DNA from 4 places in the Listeria grandensis genome. Region 4 is predicted to be linked to each of the others. Evidence: riboswitches for the same ligand, from Rfam matches in the RefSeq annotation. Region 4 holds a riboswitch; each other region holds the start of a gene.
The links. A riboswitch is a leader RNA that binds a small molecule or an ion and turns the genes downstream of it on or off. The one in region 4 is predicted to bind S-adenosylmethionine.
Positions count from the first base shown of each region.

Region 1 (3,100 bases), on a different contig from region 4:
TTTCTTATCGTTTGTCGACCCATTTGGTTAAGATGTCTCCAATGAATTGGAAAACAAATACTATGATTAAAATAATAATAGTTGCTACTAATGTGACTGCTGGTTGAGCTCGTTGGAAACCTTCTAAATAAGCCGCGTTTCCGAGTCCGCCTGCACCGATAACACCCGCCATGGCAGTGAAGCCGACAAGTGATATCCCAGTCACGGTAATCCCTGAAATAATTGCTGGTAATGCTTCTGGTATTAAAACCTTGCCAATAATCGTGAACAGGTTGGCACCCATTGCTTTGGCTGCCTCAATCACGCCCTTGTCTACTTCACGAAACGCGATTTCGACCATTCTCGCATAAAATGGAGCTGCTGAAATTATCAAGGCTGGTAGTGCCGCTTTGGGTCCAATAATCGTGCCAACTAATGTTTTCGTCATTGGAAGTAGTAACACGATTAAGATAATGAATGGAATCGATCGGAAAACGTTGACTAAAATGGCTGTAATCCAATACGCCGTCCGTGAACCAGCATCCTTTTTGCGGTTGGTTAGGAATAAGACTAGCCCCAAAGCTAAACCTAGGAAGAAAACGGCGAACAGTGAAACGATCGTCATGTAAAGCGTTTCCTCTGTAGCTGCTTTCATCATATCCCAATCTACGTTTGCAAAATACCCTCCAGAATTGTTCATCCTTCAATCACTTCCGTTTCTATCTCAAGCTCGCGTAACCGTGTGATTGTGGCATCCACTTGCGATTTTTCACCTTGAATTTGAATGTATAAAGTCCCGTACGCCCCATTTTGCGTTTGCGTCAGGTTTCCATGTAAAATATTCAGTAACACCTGATTGTCTTGCGCTACTTGTGAAATAATCGGCTGTGTCGCTTGTCCACCAACAAAAAGTAGCTTCACCAGTTTACCTTCCGAGTAATTTTTAAGCAGCATGTGAATCAGTTCTTCCGTCTCGTCTGATTCCGTTACTTGGCGCACAAATCGCTGTGTCACGGACTCTTTCGGATGTTGGAACACTTCAATCACATCCCCGAGTTCGACTACGCGACCAGCTTCCATCACCGCTACCCGATTGCAGATTTTGCGAATAACGTGCATTTCATGAGTAATCACGATGATCGTCAAGTTCAAACGACGGTTAATATCCAACAACAGTTCTAACACTTCATCCGTTGTTTGCGGATCGAGCGCGGATGTTGCCTCATCACACAGCAGTAATTTCGGATTATTGGCAAGCGCCCGAGCAATCCCGACACGTTGCTTCTGACCGCCACTTAATTCCGACGGATACGCATCTTCCTTGCCCTCTAAACCAACAAGGCGGATTAATTCGTTCACTCGAAAGCGTCTTTTCTCCCCTCTAACTCCAGCTATTTCTAGCGGGAAAGCAATGTTATCAAAGACGGTTCGCGACCAAAGTAAGTTAAAATGTTGAAAAATCATTCCAATCTGCTGGCGCGCCTTACGCAATTTACTTCCTCTAATTTCTGAAATAAATAAATCATCGACTTCGACGGTACCTTCTGTTGGCAACTCCAAACCATTAAACATCCGAATCAGCGTACTCTTTCCAGCACCTGAATACCCTACCACGCCAAAAATCTCGCCTTCTGCAATATCTAAATTGACATCATCTACAGCTCTGACATTATTTTTGCGTGTTTTATACTCTTTTGCAACGCTTTTAAGCCTAATCAAAGTAAACTCCACCCTTATTTATTTTTCTTAATCAAAAAACCTCCCCCCGCCAAATTGAGCGAAGAAAGGTGTAATTACATGCATAATTTACGCTTTTCTCTCATCTCTCAAAGCTTTACGCTCTGTATGATTTAGCACCTTGCAATGGGCTTTTCGTCCACTTAGGTTGCTGGGTTTCTTTGGGCATATCCCTCCACCACTCTTGATAAGATTAATTTTCCGACGCAAACCGCGCTTACGTCTTGTGTTTATTAATATTACATGTTTTTAGTCGGATTTGTCAAGATTCAGTCAATATTTATTTTGAAAAACCGTAATCCATCAATTTTTCGACTGCTTTTGCGCGCGCGCCGTCTGTTTTACTTCCAAGTGTAATCGCAATAACTCGTTCACCATTTTGTATGGCTGTGGCAATGAGGCAATAGCCTGCCTGATCGGTAAAACCAGTTTTAAGACCGTCCATTCCATCTACCGAGCCTTTTTCCAGAACTTCGTTCGTCGTATGTATTGTACCCCCTTTTTGTAAAACGTATTCTGTTTGTGAAGTAATACCGAGCACTTCTGGAAAATCCTGTATCAACCTCTTCGATAAAATCAACAGATCCTTGGCCGTGGATACCGATGTCTCACCAGCTTCGTCCAAACCACTAGCACTTCCATACTTCGTCTCACTAGACATCCCGATCGCCTTAGCCTTTGCATTCATATTCTTTATAAAATCGGTACCATCTATGCGCTCAGCCAGTGCCTCAGCGGCGTCATTAGCCGACATAATTAGCATCGCTGCAAACAAATCTTGCACCGTATAATTTTTTGTCCCTGTTTGTGCGTATAAGCTCACAGCGCGAGGATCATCTAGACGCTTCAGTGGTAGTACTTCACTCCATGAAATCGTCTTTTTATGGACGGCCTCGAGCACTAAATATGCAGTCATTAATTTCGCTAAACTGGCAATAGGAACCACTTCATTTTCTCCCTGTTTGAAAATGGGCTCCTCGCTTTTCGTATTAATAACCAAGGCACTAGTTGCTTCAATCTTTGGCGTAGCGCGAATACCCTCACCCCAAAAAATAAAAAATAAAATAGAAATAATCGTTAAACAAGCTAAACATAAAATTATCGTTTGTTTTTTCATGATTTCCCCTCCTGGTTTCATTTTAACTAACAATGGTAAACCAAGAGTTAAGAAATCAGAAAGAAACTTTAAAGATTGCTGATTGGCAACTGCACAGTGAAGGTTGTTTTTCCTTTTCTACTCGTAGCCGTGACCTGACCGCCGTGGCGCTCGACAATGGACTTCGCAATCGCAAGACCCAGCCCCGTTCCCGATGTCGTCCGATTTTTATCCACTTTGTAAAATCGGTCAAACAATTGTGGTATATCGCCAGCTGGAATCTCTGCG
Region 1 is NZ_JAASUG010000013.1:58,498-61,597, reverse strand. It holds gene HCJ54_RS14190 (methionine ABC transporter permease) at 5-679, opposite strand; gene HCJ54_RS14185 (methionine ABC transporter ATP-binding protein) at 676-1,698, opposite strand; SAM riboswitch class I at 1,796-1,910, opposite strand; gene HCJ54_RS14180 (D-alanyl-D-alanine carboxypeptidase family protein) at 1,997-2,833, opposite strand; gene HCJ54_RS14175 (sensor histidine kinase) at 2,902-3,100, opposite strand, start outside.
Region 1: it holds a riboswitch for S-adenosylmethionine, as region 4 does, so the genes downstream of both, HCJ54_RS14185 (methionine ABC transporter ATP-binding protein) here and metK (methionine adenosyltransferase) in region 4, are expected to answer to the same signal.

Region 2 (3,100 bases), on a different contig from region 4:
AAGAAAATATCCGGCTTCGTCGGCGGCTCTGGGGCAACACCAACACCCGCTAGTTCGTGATCCTCAGGCACCGTGCCATCCACAAACTGCTTCAAAAGCGCCAACTGCTCCGCAAAATCCAATTTTCCCGTCCTGCCAAACTGCAGAGCCTTCGTCGAGAGCGGCAAACCACCAGGTGCCTTCCCAACACCCAAATCCACTCGGTTTGGCGCTAACGTGGCTAACAGCTGAAAGTTTTCCGCCACCTTATACGCGCTATAATGCTGCAACATCACGCCCCCCGAACCAACACGAATCCGCTCGGTGCGCGCCAACAAATGGGACACCAAGACCTCCGGCGAAACACCCGCGAGCAACTTCGTATCATGATGCTCTGACACCCAAAACCTGTGATAACCCCATTCCTCCGCCTTCTCTGCAAGCGCAATCGTCTGCTGCAACGCCTGATACGCACTTTGACCATCCGCAATCGGGCTCTGATCTAATAAACTGAGTCTAAATCCCATTTTTCTACCTCCTTCAAAGCCGTTTCCAGCGCTGGCAAACCGAGCTCCGTCACGCCCCGATATGTATGCCCCCGCCCAATCTCAACGACTGGAACATAACGCACCCCGTATTTCGCCTGCAAAATGTCCCGCTGTTCATCATGGTCCGTCACATCGACCACCTGAAATTCGTGCCCCGCCTTCGTCAAGTAGTCCTTGATCTCCGCACAATACGCACAACCCTGTTTCGCCCAAACCACAATTCCTAACTTTTCCGCCATCTCACTAGTCCCCTTTTCAAATAATTTGTCTCACTTCACGCCTACCAACCGCGACGACCAATTCCGTCAACTGGCCACGCAATCGCTCTTCCAACTCCGCATCCCGAATCGGCACAACCGCCGCCTTATCCACCTGCGCATCCACCACATAAACCCCTTGCAAAACCTCCCCCTTCAACACACCGAGTAGCGGCTTAAGTGCAAAATCAATCGCCAACACATGTCCACCACTCCCACCAGACATAATCGGCAGAACAACCTTATTTTTCAAAATATTCTCCGGCAACAGATCCAAAACCGCCTTCAACACCCCCGTATACGATGCCTTATACACTGGCGAACCCACGATAACACCATCCGCCGCCTCAATATCCGCAACCAACTCGCCAACCCTCACATCTTGAAAATTCGCATGCACCAACGTCTCCGCATCAAATTCCCGTACCGAATGAAAACTAACCTCCACACCATCTCCCTGCAGCACCTCACCAGCATACCGCAAAATCTTATCCGTCCCCGATTGCGCCGAAGGACTACCCGACAATATCACAATTCGACTCATCCCATCCCCACTTTCTTTCAAATCATATATATCCGATCAATTTACTATGAATTAAAACAAAAAAGAACCTCCCTTCCGAAATTGGAAAAGAGATTCCTCTTCTCCCCATTTGCCAGGCCAAATACGCTCGCCTGCTGGAATTAGCACCGTTCTATCACTAGCGGTTGCTGTGGGATCAAAGGACCAGGTTCCTCCCCCAACTCTTAATAAGGAATGTATAATTTTTATGATTGGATGTATCTTACCATCTTCAAAATCAGATGTCAACAAATAATTTGCCTTTTTAGATTAGTTAATTTTTTCACAAAAACGACGAAGTGTGGTCCATCCTAGCATTTCAAGTAGCAAATTTTTTCTATTTCTATCAAATGTAACACCATCCATTTAAAGCTTCGGGCACAGCCTTTTTTTATCCCATTTATACACACAAAATGTTAATACGGCAAACACAACAAATATGACTACATAACCTACTATTAAATTCGTGCTTTCCCCAGATGCTACATCCATCGTCGCAGCAGATGTATTATATATTTTCGATACAGTAAGGAGCATCAAATTTTTCAAATCAAAGCCACCTAAATTAGGAACGAGTAGCATGTACAAAAATAGCGTAACAATACTAACCAGCGTGGACCGGACAGCTGTTGTCAATAAAAAGAAGAACCATCCAAATAAAATCAAGCCAACAGATTGATACACCACTTGCAATGGTAATTTTGCCAAATAATGCACGCTTACGTTAGGCTGAACTTGCATCACGCTATTGAATACAAACTGAATGCCTACCGAAATAAGCACAGTAGCCGAAACTGTAGCAATCGCAACAAGCACTATCGATAGCAGCTTACTAAAGAAGAGCGAAGTGTAACCTTTTAATAATAGCTGGTTCTTGATGGTTCCATGCTTAAAATCAAAAAATGCAACGTGACAACTATATATACCAAAAATGATAGGTAAAAACACAATAGCAACAGACGTAAAAATTTGATTTGGATTTTATTGCCAATTTCCAGTAAAATACCCTCTCTAAATTATAAAGCGCTTCATAAAGGGAACACGTCGAAATAGATAATAATACAAAGCATAGCCAATAATTCCGCCACAAACATTCAATATGACATCATTGATATCCGTTGCCCGCCAAACATTGAGCATCGTCAATTGCCAAATATACTGCAAAATTTCAATGACTATCGACGTCGCTACAACCACCATAATGACACGACCAAACTGCCGCATCCCTCGAAAGTTCACTGGCAATAAAATCGCAAAAGGTATCATCATCACAAGATTCCCACCCAGATTCCTAATAATTATTGAAAAATCTGCATCTAATAAACCGAAAAACTGCATCGGATTTAGGTTAACCACAATCTCCCGATACCGTTGCTCATACTCCCCGATAATGATATTTATCGGAAACAAAGTCACAACAATCAACACGCCTAAATACAAAACAAGAAATAAGCGGCTTACTTCTCTGTGCCAATCCATTTTTTTGTTTTTGAGAATAAGTACGACTCGTGTTATCACATAAACACACATGATTAAAAACATTGGTATTAAGCCATCTATTGTATATTCTTCGTATCCCATCAGTTCAATACATAGCCTGATGAAGACATTTTCCCACCACTTATATTCACAACTAAATAATAGCGATTATCGTTTTTATCCGCGTTTTTTGGGAATTTAAATGTCCCTTTTTTAGTCACCTTAATTTCACCATATGATTTATCAATACCGATCGTTATCATCCGTTTTAGCTT
Region 2 is NZ_JAASUG010000007.1:59,720-62,819, forward strand. It holds gene HCJ54_RS10560 (LLM class flavin-dependent oxidoreductase) at 1-506, opposite strand, end outside; gene HCJ54_RS10565 (glutaredoxin family protein) at 482-766, opposite strand; gene ssuE (NADPH-dependent FMN reductase) at 783-1,328, opposite strand; SAM riboswitch class I at 1,431-1,541, opposite strand; gene HCJ54_RS10575 (hypothetical protein) at 1,713-2,162, opposite strand; gene HCJ54_RS10580 (VanZ family protein) at 2,358-2,888, opposite strand; gene HCJ54_RS10585 (hypothetical protein) at 2,927-3,100, opposite strand, start outside.
Region 2: it holds a riboswitch for S-adenosylmethionine, as region 4 does, so the genes downstream of both, ssuE (NADPH-dependent FMN reductase) here and metK (methionine adenosyltransferase) in region 4, are expected to answer to the same signal.

Region 3 (3,100 bases), on a different contig from region 4:
ACATTCCAAGGCGGAACGCTTAAAGTTGATCCAGTTGAGAATGCTGAAAAACCATCTATTACTCAAGTTGTGAAAAAAGCTCCTATCAAAGTAGCTACTGTAGCAAAAACAACAAACCTTAAATCATTACCAAAAACTGGCGATGAAAGCACGTCTGGTTTAGTATTTGCCGGACTGCTTATTTCAGGAATTGCAGTAGCCGTTCTTAGAAAACGTAGCTAATATAAAAAAGACGAAAAATCTGTGTTAGATTTTTCGTCTTTTTTATTACTTTAGTTTTCCAACGAAGAAGAACGTTGCGATACAGTTGATACCTTGTACAATGAAGAATGTTCCTACAAGGATCACAATACCAATTGCTCCAACGATTGGGTTGAACAAGGCAATGAAACCTAGAACGATTCCTAAAATGCCGAGTGTTAGGAGCCAGCCCCAACCTTGTGCATTTTCATTTTTAGCGGCAAAGGCACCGATTGTACGCATAATTCCTGCAAATAGGACCCACATGCCGAAGACAAGTACTAATGTCACTGTTCCTTCGAATTGGTCCGCCAATAATAAAATACCTAATAATAGCGAAAGAATCCCTTCTGCGAGTATCCAACCTGAGACTTTTTGTCCGCTACGGTTGGAGAAATATTGGATGATTTGGAATACCCCAACGACTAGCATTAAGATTCCGATGAATAAGGTGAATGATAGTAAAGAAATACCTGGATGGAACACAAACCAGATTCCTAAACATATCATTGCTATACCTGCCAATAGGACAAGTATACGTGTGAATGTTTTCATGATATGTAACACTTCCTTTTTTATGATTAGAATTTTTAGGTTCCGTTGCTTATTTTACCCTATTTATCTCAGTTAAAACAATAATTGTATTGTTTATTATTTTATCTTTTCTATCTATAGACACATACCCGATCGAAAAACAGAATGTAAGCGTTGTTTTATCGTTTTTTGGACCATTTTTAGACGAAATTTAATCACAACTGCTTAAAAAGTTCATAATTTATAATAGGTGCATCATTCTTTCGAAAAATCTGTCTACTCCTCTTGACAGCTACTCCTTTTTAATTGTATGATAGAATAAATTTAATATGTTTCTTATCAAGAAAGGTGGAGGGACTGGCCCTGTGAAACCTTAGCAACCGGATATGTGAATCACGGTGCTAATTCCAGCTGTATGTATGCGAAGATAAGCTATTAACTAATGAATCGTTGTCTTTTCAGCCTTCTCTAGTAGTGCTTTTCGAAGCTTACTGAGAGGGTTTTTTCGTTCCTTTTATAAGGAATTTAGCAAGGAACGCTTGCGCTAGAGCAGCTTTAAAACTATAAGATAAAGAAAAGGTGATGACATGGGGACGCTTAGACAGATAGAACTTTTTAAAGAGACGCCATTAGTACTCGAAAATGGGGAAACGATTGGTCCGATTGAGGTTGGTTTTGAAACGTATGGAGAGCTTGCGGGGACTCGAGATAATTGTATTTTGTTAGAACATGCGCTGACTGGGACGGCACACGCTGCGAAACATTTTGAGGCGGATGTTGCTGGCTGGTGGGATGATTTTATTGGGCCTGGAAAAACGATGGATCCTGCTGATTACTTCATTGTTTGTACGAATGTGTTTGGTGGCTGTAGTGGGACAACAGGGCCTTCCTCCATCGATGCCAAAACGGGAGCCGAGTATCGGTTACATTTTCCAGGTTTTACGATTAAAGATATTATTAAGGTACAAAAAGCATTGCTAGATGCGCTTGGTGTCGTGCATGTCGTCTCGGTTATTGGTGGTTCGATGGGGGGCATGCAGGCGACGCAATGGGCGATTGATTATCCGGAAATAACGGGAAGTGTGATTAATTTAGCATCTCCTCTTGCGGCAAGTCCTGAGGCGATTGGCTATAATTTGATTATGCGAATGGCAATTTTGAATGATCCTGATTTCAATGATGGGAATTATGTCGGTCAACCGGAGGGCGGGCTTGCGACAGCGCGAATGGTCGGAATGATGACGTATCGTACGAGTGAGCTGTTCTCGAAGCGATTTGAGCGCTTTACAGTGGCAGATTCTTCGCCAGGAGCATTCTCAAAAGAGCATTTCCAGGTGGAGTCGTATTTGCAATATCAGGGGGATTCGTTTGTAGAACGGTTTGACGCGAATAGTTATCTGTACTTGACGAAAGCGATTGATCTGTTTGATGTGACGGTGAATGGCGCGGATGAAAAACCGCTTTTCACTGCGATTCAGATTCCGTATTTATTGGTTGGCGTGACGAGTGATCAGCTGTTTCGGATTCACGATTTGCGCCGAGATTATGAGCTTTTAAAAGAATGGGATGTTCCCGTGACTTATTATGAGGTCGATTCGGATTATGGGCATGATGCCTTTTTGGTCGAAGTTGAGAAATTTCATCCACTTATTAGTACTTTTTTGACGCAACATTCGCGTGTGATATAAAAAAATAAGTGTTGGCATCAAGGGCTAATCTGGGATTAGTTCTCGATACCAACGCTTATTTTGATACCATGTATATCCGACCTTTATGGATTACATGCTCTCTTTAGTCTCTTAGCAAACCAATTCTTTCTACCAAAAACTCATTTTCAGTCTGCACTTTGTAGGTTTCTTTTGTAATAATATCTGTCACGACAAGTCTGCTTACTTCTTGATGATTGACTTGAATTGTGTAGCCATCATGTATCGGGATATCTAATGATGCTGCTGTTTGAGTTTCATTACCAATGAAGTCCTTCGTGTATACGACTTTTCCTGAGGCATCTTTCACCTCAATGCTTGCATAGGTGCTAGAAAAATACACATGAGGCTTGACTGCTTTGATATTAAGATGTAGTGTATTTTTGTCTTTATCCAGAATAAGTGATGCAAATTGTTCGTTACCAAGGCCTCTGAAGGTAAACGCAAGATTGGAGCTATATATTTTCTCTTTGGTGAATCTGGATGGGACTGGGATGTCTTGAATGCTTTTCTTCACTAATCCATTCGTACTTACCTGATATACATTTTGTTTTGCTAGTGGGCTTTGCAGTATATTATCCGTTGCCAATTTCAGTCTACTAATGCCTTCTAAATGTTCG
Region 3 is NZ_JAASUG010000001.1:523,365-526,464, forward strand. It holds gene HCJ54_RS02215 (LPXTG cell wall anchor domain-containing protein) at 1-222, shown strand, start outside; gene HCJ54_RS02220 (HdeD family acid-resistance protein) at 268-795, opposite strand; SAM riboswitch class I at 1,108-1,208, shown strand; gene metX (homoserine O-acetyltransferase MetX) at 1,362-2,462, shown strand; gene HCJ54_RS02230 (putative mucin/carbohydrate-binding domain-containing protein) at 2,566-3,100, opposite strand, start outside.
Region 3: it holds a riboswitch for S-adenosylmethionine, as region 4 does, so the genes downstream of both, metX (homoserine O-acetyltransferase MetX) here and metK (methionine adenosyltransferase) in region 4, are expected to answer to the same signal.

Region 4 (3,100 bases):
GTAAACACGATGATCGTTACGAAGGGAAAGGAAAAACGTCTATCTGATAATTTCTTCGAGCTTGTGAAGGATGGGTATCGAATTTATCCAATTGATGTGCCAATCGAAGTCCGGACAACGAAAGAAAGTGAAACAAACGGTATTGCTGTACCACAGAAGCTGATCTGGGAAAACGATACAACCATTATTACATATGAATTAGTATCGCTAAACTCCAGCAACTAAAAAAAGCTGAGCCTCACAAATAGGAGAGACTCAGCTTTTCATAAGTGTTATGCTTCTTTGTTCTTATTCGACATACGGCGAACCCAAGCGACAATGCTAATAATCAATGAAAAGATATATTCGCCAAGCGTCGCGATGAAGATGGATATGGCAATCTCTGCCTGTGAAACTCCGCCACCATAAAAACTAATAAAGAATATAATCCCACTTGCGACAAGGCCCAGCGTTGCTAAAAAGTACTTGAACCAGCGCCATTTTAAGACAAATTCAAAAATGCACACAGCGATAATAAAAATCGCAAAAATAATCAAAGTTAACGTTGAAAATATCATAGTTTCTTCTCCTTTGGTGAACCAATCATTCATACAATCTAGGAAACTCCTGACGTATAAAATTCATTTTAACATAGTTTTGCGAGAATGGTAAGCAGGAAATATAATTTGAGGAGGCATCTCTAAATGAAAGACATTGTTTTATATGACGAAAATTGCCGATTTTGCAAAGCCACGAAACGACTGTTTGAAAAGTTAGACTGGATGCAAGTCATCGAGTGGAAGCCGCTCCAAGAAACACAGGACATAGGTTTTACACAAGAAGAATTGCTACGCGAGATTCATTTGATTACACCAACCGGTAGCGCAAAAAAAGGGTTTTTTGCAATTCGTCGAATGTTGTTGCGTTTCCCACTAACCGGATTGATTGGGTTGATTATGTACATTCCAATTTTTAAGCCTGCGGGACGATTGGGCTACCGAGTTGTCGCGGATAATCGGACATGTGATATTCGAAAAAAAGGACAAGGGTGCAACTCGTAATTTTTGTGCGTGACAAGATTCATGAAACATGTTACAATGATGTGAAAACTAAATTAAACTCTTATCCAGAGCGGTAGAGGGACTGGCCCTTTGAAACCCGGCAACCTACATGTATTGTAAGGTGCTAACCTGTGGCAGGAATTGATTTCCTGATCGATGAGAGCGAAGGTATTGTAAATAATAGCCTTCTCTCTATTCCGCGCGCAATTGGCAAAATAGGGAGAAGGCTTTTTGTTGGCATCATTTAGATGTCTATAAAATGAGTGAACGAGACTGGAATGGAAATACTTGCTGTTCGCATTTTTACAATCCACTTCGCGATGGAGAAGAATAAAGGAGGAAATAAAGAATGGCAAGAAACCGTCATTTATTTACGTCAGAATCTGTTTCTGATGGACATCCGGATAAAATCGCGGATCAGATTTCCGATGCGATTTTGGATGCAATTTTAACAAAAGATGCTGATGCTCGTGTGGCATGTGAAACAACGGTAACAACGGGGCTTGTGCTAGTAGCAGGAGAAATTTCAACATCGACCTATGTAGATATTCCGAAAATTGTGCGGGATACGATTAAAGAAATTGGCTACACACGTGCAAAATATGGTTTTGATGCAGAAACATGTGCTGTATTAACCGCGATTGATGAGCAGTCACCGGATATCGCTCAAGGTGTAGACGTGGCACTAGAATCACGCGGCATCGGGCACACGGATGAAGCAATTGATGCGATTGGAGCGGGAGACCAAGGCTTAATGTTTGGTTTTGCAACAGATGAAACGGAAGAATTAATGCCACTGCCGATCTCACTCGCACACGCACTCGCACGTAAAATTGCTGAGTTACGCAAGAATAACACATTGACATACTTGCGTCCTGATGCGAAAACACAAGTGACGGTGGAATATGATGAGAATAACGAACCAATTCGAATCGATACAATCGTAATTTCAACACAACACCATCCAGATATTGCACAAGAGCAGATTGCAGCAGACATGCATAAATTGGTCATTGAAGAGGTAATTGATACACGGCTTCTTGACGCTGAAACAAAATACTTTATCAATCCAACAGGACGCTTTGTTATCGGTGGGCCTCAAGGAGATGCAGGCTTAACAGGACGAAAAATTATCGTGGACACCTATGGCGGTTATGCCCGTCATGGCGGCGGCGCGTTCTCCGGTAAGGACCCAACTAAAGTCGACCGTTCAGGCGCTTATGCCGCGCGTTACGTCGCTAAAAACATCGTTGCAGCAGGGCTAGCGAAAAAAGTGGAAGTCCAGTTGGCCTATGCGATCGGTGTTGCTCACCCCGTTTCAATTTCGATTGACACATATGGCACGAGTGACTACAGTGAACAAGACTTAATCAACGCTGTGAATCAATTTTTCGATTTACGTCCAGCAGGTATTATTCAAATGCTTGATTTGCGACGCCCAATTTATCGCCAAACGGCAGCATTTGGTCATTTTGGTAGATTAGACCTCGATTTACCTTGGGAACGAGTGGATAAGGCTGTACAAATGAAAGAATTTCTTTTAGCATTTGCAAAAGTGAACTAATATATAATCGAGAAAACCTGACAGGATAAGCAATCTTGTCAGGTTTTTTCATGAAATTTATATATTTTCATATAAATTTCGTAATTTTGTCACAAAAAATACACACACTTATGAATCATTATGTAATATAATAATTAAGTTACTTAACGAAAGGAGTTTTCAACATGAAAACAAAATTATTAGCAGCTTCAGCAATTGCGGCATCACTTGTTCTTGTAGCAGGTTGTGGCAATAGCGATACAAGCGACACAAAAAAAGAGGAAAAAACAGCAAAAACAGAGACAACAGCAAAACACGAGGATCATTTAGACTACCATGATCAAAAATCGTGGCAATTTGAAGCAGGCGATACGCAGTCCCCAATCAACATTGAAACAGCAAAAACAGAGCCAATGAAGGACACAGGGACTATTGAATTAAACTACAATCAAAAAGTGACCGATGAAGTAGACAATGGCCATAGTATTCAAGTGGATGACGGTGGACAAGCGACTAT
Region 4 is NZ_JAASUG010000004.1:291,673-294,772, reverse strand. It holds gene HCJ54_RS07945 (DUF2584 domain-containing protein) at 1-225, shown strand, start outside; gene HCJ54_RS07940 (hypothetical protein) at 273-557, opposite strand; gene HCJ54_RS07935 (thiol-disulfide oxidoreductase DCC family protein) at 684-1,040, shown strand; SAM riboswitch class I at 1,099-1,203, shown strand; gene metK (methionine adenosyltransferase) at 1,390-2,604, shown strand; gene HCJ54_RS07925 (carbonic anhydrase) at 2,769-3,100, shown strand, end outside.